2 regions of the Desulfitobacterium elongatum genome follow, and region 1 is predicted to be linked to the other one. Evidence: riboswitches for the same ligand, from Rfam matches in the RefSeq annotation. Region 1 holds a riboswitch; the other holds the start of a gene.
What was found. A riboswitch is a leader RNA that binds a small molecule or an ion and turns the genes downstream of it on or off. The one in region 1 is predicted to bind glycine.
Positions count from the first base shown of each region.

Region 2: it holds a riboswitch for glycine, as region 1 does, so the genes downstream of both, gcvT (glycine cleavage system aminomethyltransferase GcvT) here and ACZ42W_RS00285 (alanine/glycine:cation symporter family protein) in region 1, are expected to answer to the same signal.

Region 1 covers NZ_AP038772.1:48,002-51,583, forward strand. The annotation lists gene ACZ42W_RS00280 (DUF2156 domain-containing protein) at 1-787, shown strand, start outside; gene ACZ42W_RS00285 (alanine/glycine:cation symporter family protein) at 924-2,303, opposite strand; glycine riboswitch at 2,460-2,549, opposite strand; gene ACZ42W_RS00290 (CarD family transcriptional regulator) at 2,832-3,317, opposite strand.
Region 2 covers NZ_AP038772.1:1,189,782-1,193,363, forward strand. The annotation lists gene ileS (isoleucine--tRNA ligase) at 1-78, shown strand, start outside; partial or broken gene ACZ42W_RS05505 (sugar diacid recognition domain-containing protein) at 241-582, shown strand; gene ACZ42W_RS05510 (methyl-accepting chemotaxis protein) at 670-1,095, shown strand; glycine riboswitch at 1,227-1,335, shown strand; glycine riboswitch at 1,338-1,412, shown strand; gene gcvT (glycine cleavage system aminomethyltransferase GcvT) at 1,510-2,610, shown strand; gene gcvH (glycine cleavage system protein GcvH) at 2,935-3,321, shown strand; gene gcvPA (aminomethyl-transferring glycine dehydrogenase subunit GcvPA) at 3,323-3,582, shown strand, end outside.

The DNA.
Region 1 (3,582 bases):
CGTTCTAAAAAAGACTGAAGAAAAGATTGGATCGTTCTTTATGCAGCCTATTGGTTTTTCTGAGGAAAAATTGTCCGGCATAATCGAAGAACTGATCAAAATCAAACAAGAAGATCCAGGATTCAAAGCTCTATTTAGGGATATTGAAGAACCCTTTATGAAACAGTTGACAGAGATTTATGGATCAAATATCTTGTTCCTAGAAGATGTTAAGAATTTCGACTATATCTATGAAACAGAGAGATTGATTCATCTTTCGGGAGAAAAGCTGCATAAAAGGAAAAATCACTACAATCAGTTCATCAATAGCTATAGCTACGAAGTAAAGGATATTCACGATCAGGTAGTTATCGATGATTGCTTGGGTTTCGCAAGCCGATGGTATGAGAACCAGAAGGTTAAAAGTAGGCAGCTCCTTTGTGAGCTTGAGGGGATCAGAGACGTCTTAAACCACCTTGAGGACCTCGAAGTTATTGGTATGGCAGTGTATGTCGATGGGAAAATCGCTGGCTTTACTTTTGGAGAGATAGTAAATAGTAAAATGGCGGTCATTCATATCGAAAAAGGGAATACAAAATATAAAGGTATCTACGCCTTTATCAATAAAACCTTCGCAGAAAATTATTTGCACAATGTCATGTATATCAATCGAGAAGAGGATTTGGGAATACTCGGGTTAAGAAAGGCCAAATTGGCCTATGATCCTATAAAACTTGAGAAAAAATTTATTGTTAGCCCCATTTGTTGTGAGACGGGTTATTCGGAGAGAATGATTATCAGGGCTTAAAAGTTGAAAAGAGGGACCTGTTCCCTCTTTTCAACCCGTTTAGACCCTCATGTTCATAGATATTCTAGGAAATGCCAAAGGCAAAATAAAAGCACGACCCGCATAAGGTCGTGCTTCCTATTCTGCATGGTAAATTTTATTTTCCGCTGAGGCGAATAGGCTCGTCTGAGACCTCATCCAAACGCTCTTCCCAGAGATACTTCTTTGTTTCTGATACAATGACTCCGCTTAAGAGGAGTAGCGCTACGAGGTTTGGAACCGCCATCAGGGCATTCATGGCATCAGCCATATCCCATACCAAAGCAAGTTTCATTGTAGAACCCACGAATACAGCGATGACCCAGAGGATGCGGTAAGGCATAATCGCTATTTTCCCAAATAAGTATTCAATCGCTCTCTCACCATAGTAAGACCAGCCCAGGATGGTTGAGAATACGAAGGTTAAAAGCCCTACAGTAAGAACAATCGGACCAACCACAGGAATTTGAGCAAAGGCCATATTGGTCAGTGCAGCACCTTTTAAGCCCTCTGCGGCCGCAGGATTTCTTATGATGCTGCTTACTACGACGATACCGGTCATTGCGCAAACAACTACAGTATCCCAGAAGGTTCCGGTAGAAGAAACCAGAGCCTGCCGAACAGGGTTTCTCGTTTGAGCTGCGGCTGCTACGATGGGGGCTGATCCTAATCCAGACTCGTTGGAGAAGAGGCCACGAGCAATACCGTAGCGTGCAGCCATCATTACGGATGCTCCAATGAAGCCGCCACCAGCTGCACTAGGGGTAAAGGCAGATTTGAAGATTAAAGAAATGGCAGGAGCTACATACGCAGAATTCATAGCTAAAATGACAATACAACCAAGGACATAAAAAATGGCCATGAACGGAACGAGTTTCTCACACACGTTGGCAATGGACTTAACTCCACCAATAATGACGACACCAGTGAGGACTGCCATAATAAGACCGCTGATATAGGGAGAAACGGTAAAAGTATCATAGACCATAGTAGATATCGAATTGGCTTGAACCATGTTACCAATCCCAAAGGCGGCAATCGAAGTGAAGATACAGAATAACACAGCAAGCCATTTCTGACCCAGCCCGTTTTCGAGTGCATACATGGGTCCACCGAGCATTGTCCCATCAGAGGTTTTGACTCGATATTTGACAGACAGTAGGGCCTCAGAGTACTTAGTTGCGATACCAAATACTCCTGTAAGCCAGCACCATAGTACAGCGCCTGGACCGCCCAAGGCAACCGCGGTAGCTACACCGACGATATTACCAGTACCAATGGTTGCAGCCAAAGCTGTGGTAAGGGCACCGAATTGACTTACATCCCCATCAGCAGATGTGTCCTTGGTTACAGAGAGTTTAATTGCCTTGATGATGTATTTTTGGATGAAGCGTGTTCGAAACGTTAAAAATAAGTGCGTACCAAAAAGTAGAATCAGCATTGGGGGGCCCCAGAGGTAATTGTTTAACCAGAGAATAAAATTGTGAAAGCCTTCCATCGTTTTGTCTCCTCCTTTATTTCCTCTAATCTTCTTTGTTGCAGTCTCTTGAGGGACTGCTTTTATTTATAAAAAGAGCCAAATCGTAAAGGATTTGACTCTGTAGTGTAAGTATAAGTCTAAGAAGAGATCGCTTAAAAGCTGTCCCTTAATAAACATTCATACTCTGTCCTTTTGCCTGAGAGATTTACGAAAAAATACATTGCCCCTTCGGCGCCCGATTTGGGTCTCTCCAGAGTTCTGTCAATCTACGGTCTTACTTAAATTCAAGTGCCTGAAAGTTTAACTTCTTCGGCGAGCCATAAGCCACTCTCCCGTAGATATCATCCAGTAATTATTCAGTTTTTTAGTTAATTATTTAATATTATAGTTTCGCTTACCCTTTTATTCAAGGGAATTCTTGGGAAGCTGGCTATGAATTATGTATACTTTCAAAAAGAGTCTTCGAATTCCAGAAAGAGAGAACTAGAGCCGTCCCTTTGTTACACAAAAAGAGACCAATCAATTCACATTGAGTTGGTCTCTAACTTAGATATTGATGACTTTATCCAACATATCTATAGCTTGCTCCTTTGGAACTTCTTTGACTTGGATAAATTCGCTGGTCAAAATTCGGAGGGCGTTTTCCAACATCGTTTTATCTTCAGAACCTAGCTTCTTAATTTTACTTTTCCGCATTAAATCACGGATGATCTCAGTTCCTTTGTAAATATCGCCTGACTTTATCTTGTTTTTATTCATATCTCGACGATATCTCTGGTTATCATCACTTAAGGGGTCGGTTTCCCCATTATACAAGTCGTCGAGTACATTTTGTAGAACATCGGGTTTGACGACCTGTCGAATGCCTAAATCATTTGCCTTTTCAATAGGGATCATTATTTTCATTCTGATGTGAGGGATATTTAGGAAATAGTAAATTCGGTTTTTTCCTAGGACTTCCTTTTCTTCGATGGCTTCAATTACGCCTGCACCATACATAGGATAAAGAACCTTATCGCCAACTTGAAACAATAAACCCACCTCCTATGTGACTCGTTGATTACATCTAAGTATATCATGCTTTGACATTCAATGCAAAATAATTATTTTACCATATTGTAAATTAAAATGTCAATACCGTTTTTTCGAAAATAATGATAAAAAGACTGGATTTTCCAAAAATATATGGTCTTACCCTAGAGATTTACTGTTTAGACAAATTCATCTCGAAAGAGAGGACCCTTGAGAGTAAAGGATTTACATATCTAGGAAAATAATCTATAATAAAACCTAGATG
Region 2 (3,582 bases), 1.1 Mb from region 1:
ACCGAAGTAGGGAATAATTCGGAGCATCCAAGCTTATGTCCACGTTGTGCCTCTGTTGTAGGCTCTATTGCAGAATAAACTAAAGGACTTGGGAGAATTTCTCTTCCAAGTCCTTTAGTGCAAAAAAATATAGACAAGGGTGTAAGAAATGAGTACTATAAAAATAGTATGTTAATTTAGAATAGTGTGATACAGAGTGCGACCCTAAAAAAGAGTTGCTGAGGTAGGAGATGAAGGTGCATGAAGCTCACGGAAAATCTTGCTCATCGTATTGTGGATTTAATTTATTCGGAAAGCGGCTTTCACGGCATTGTTTGTGATCCCAGTGGGAAGATCATTGCGGATTCAGCAAAAAAACGGATAGGAATGGTTCATAATGGGGCACTTCGCATCATGACGACTCCGATCCACGAAATCGCAGTGACCAAAGAGGATGAGGAAAATTCTCAAGGGCAGCGTGAAGGGTTTAACATTGCTATTCGACTGGAGGGACAGAAGGTAGGCACCTTTGGAATTGCAGGGCCCTTGAAGATTGTCACACCTGTCGCCAAGGTAGCTGCGGGAATGATCGCTTCCACGATGCGTGACGAAGAATTGAAAGGAACGCTTAGGGAGCAGGTTGAACGTTTAGGACAAGCACTAGAACAGGCCGCCGGTGCCATTCAAGAAATGGCAGCCTCCTCAGAGGAGGTTGCAAGCGTCAGCCAAACCGTAGCCTCTGTGGCACAGGACGCTCAACAACAAGTAAAAGCCACAGGGAATGCCTTAGAATTTATTCGACGCGTTTCCAAACAAACCAATCTCTTGGGATTGAATGCGGCGATTGAGGCAGCCCGAGCTGGAGAGCAAGGAAAAGGATTCTCTGTTGTGGCGGGAGAGGTTCGAAAACTTGCTGACGAGAGTAATCGTTCGGCTAATGAGATTAATGAATTGCTTATACAGTTTCAAGGAACGATGGAGCAGATTACTGAAGGAGTATTTCAGAATAATATCATTACACAGGAACAAGCCCGGGCTACACAGGAGATTACCCGAATGGTCGAAGAGGTTCAACAGGTTGGAAATGAACTGAATGCCCTTGCTCAAAAGCTTTAGCTCGTAGGATGCAGGAGTCTTAGTGGCAGTTAGTCTCGAAAAGAAACTGAAAAATCTTTTTTTACCTAGTAGACGAATAAGCCCCTTGGCGACTATAATAGAGTGGCAAAGGAAAAGTGAATATGTTCCGGATGATTTCAGTAGGAGAGACTCGGCAAAGCCGGGCGCCGTAGGAGAAACTTCCTGATGATCGCTCATTCAGGAGGGGAAGCTCTCAGGCAAAAGTACTGCTGGAAGACGGGACTCTGGAGAGTTTCTCGTAAGGAGAACACCAAAGGGGAGCCGAAAGGCGAATCTCTCAGGTTAAAGGACAGAGTTGCGCGATGCGCGATTTTCTGTCTTTTTTTATTTAACAATTCTTATCATGATTTTCTAAATTTCGTGCATACTCAAACTTTAAGGAGGTGTCTGAAAGTGACAGAACTCAAAAGAACCCCCCTTTATGAAGAACATCAAAAAGCAGGAGCCAAACTTATTGATTTCGGGGGCTGGGAAATGCCGGTCCAATACGCAGGTGTCATCGAAGAACATAATACAGTAAGGACCAAAGCTGGACTTTTCGATGTATCCCACATGGGAGAGGTGGACGTCAAAGGAAAGGACGCCCTTGCATTTGTTCAGTACATAATCACAAATGACGTAACGCGTATCCAGGATGGCCAAATTCTCTATTCTCCGATGTGTTATTCCAATGGGGGAATCGTTGATGACCTACTAGTTTATCGTTATGATGGGGAACATTTTTACATCGTAGTTAATGCCTCCAATGCCGATAAGGACTTCGCTTGGATGCAGGAGAAGGCAGAGGGATTTAATATTCAATTGGAAAACCGTTCAAATCAAGTTGCCCAATTGGCTTTGCAGGGACCCCTCGCAGAGAAAATTCTCCAAAGACTCACTTCTGTAAATTTGGCAGAAATCAAATATTACTGGTTTAAACACGGTGTAGTGGATGGAATCTCTTGTCTTATTTCTCGGACCGGTTATACCGGAGAGGACGGGTTTGAGGTTTATCTTGCTCCCGAAAAAGCGTCCCAGCTCTGGAGAAAAATTCTTGAAGAAGGTTCAGCCGAAGGAATACAGCCGATTGGACTTGGTGCACGGGATACCCTTCGTTTCGAAGCTCGGTTACCCCTTTACGGCAACGAACTTGGCCCAGATATTTCTCCTTTGGAAGCAGGGCTTGGTTTTTTTGTAAAGCTTGAGAAAGAAAGCTTTGTCGGGAAAGACGCGCTACTTGAACAAAAGGAAAAAGGGGTTCCCCGTAAACTTGTCGGGCTGGAAATGATTGAGCGCGGGATTGCTCGTTCCCATTATCCGCTTCAAAAAGCTGGAGAAGAGGTAGGCTTTGTAACCTCAGGTTCCTTCTCCCCAACCTTGGATAAAAATATTGCGCTTGGACTCATTCGTGCAGACTTAGCGCAGCAGGGAGAAACTTTGGAGGTTATCATTCGGGGTAAGGCGGTCAAGGCACAGATAATTCCGTCGTTGTTCTATAAGAGACAGAAAGCGTGATTCTCCAGGATTTCGTTTTCCACCGTTCGCTCCGTAAGCTACGCGGAGCAAACTAATCGCTCAAGTTCTCCGCTCCGACGGGTTCCCGGCCAAATCGGCGTCCATGCCTCGTGGCCGGTTGGAAACGTCGTGTTTCCAACCCGTCTCCGCTGCATACTTTTCGCGAAGTTTGCTTTCCTGCTCGCTTAGAAGCCGCTCTCTTTTGTAAAACGAAATCCTTGGGTATTATTTTAAGGATTTAGGCTTTTATAGACTAAGTTTTTAACGAGAATCAAAATTAAGCTAAGTATCAAGTATCAATAATAAGTTTAGGAGGATGAATTTATGAATCCAGTAGAATTAAAGTACAGCAAATCCCACGAGTGGGCGAAAGTTGAAGGGAATATCGTAACTCTCGGAATCACAGAGCATGCTCAAGAAAGTCTAGGGGATGTTGTTTTCGTAGAACTGCCAGAAAACGGAACGACTGTAGTCGCAGGAAGATCCTATGGGACTGTAGAGTCTGTCAAAGCAGTTTCTGATATTATTTCTGCGGTCAGTGGAAAAGTAGTTGAATATAATCAAGATGCTCTGGATGCGCCGGATCTCTTGAATAGCGCCCCTTATAGTGATGGATGGTTGATTAAGGTAGAAGCCGATGATCTTAAAGACTTAGATGAGTTGCTGACAGCCGCTGAATATGAGGCGTTTCTAGCGGAGGAGGGCCATTAAGATGAATTATGTGCCGAACACGGCGAACCAGCAGGAAAAAATCCTTGCCCGGATCGGAGTAAAATCGATGGAAGAGCTTTTTGCGGATATCCCGGAAAGCGTTCGGCGCCAGGCTCAGTTAAGCATCCGAGGTGGAATGTCTGAATTTGAACTCGTGAAGCATGTAAAAGGGCTTGCCAGTAAAAATACAACGATCGATGACTATGCTTCCTATCTCGGAGCAGGTGCTTATGAACATTATATTCCAAGCTTTGTCGATCA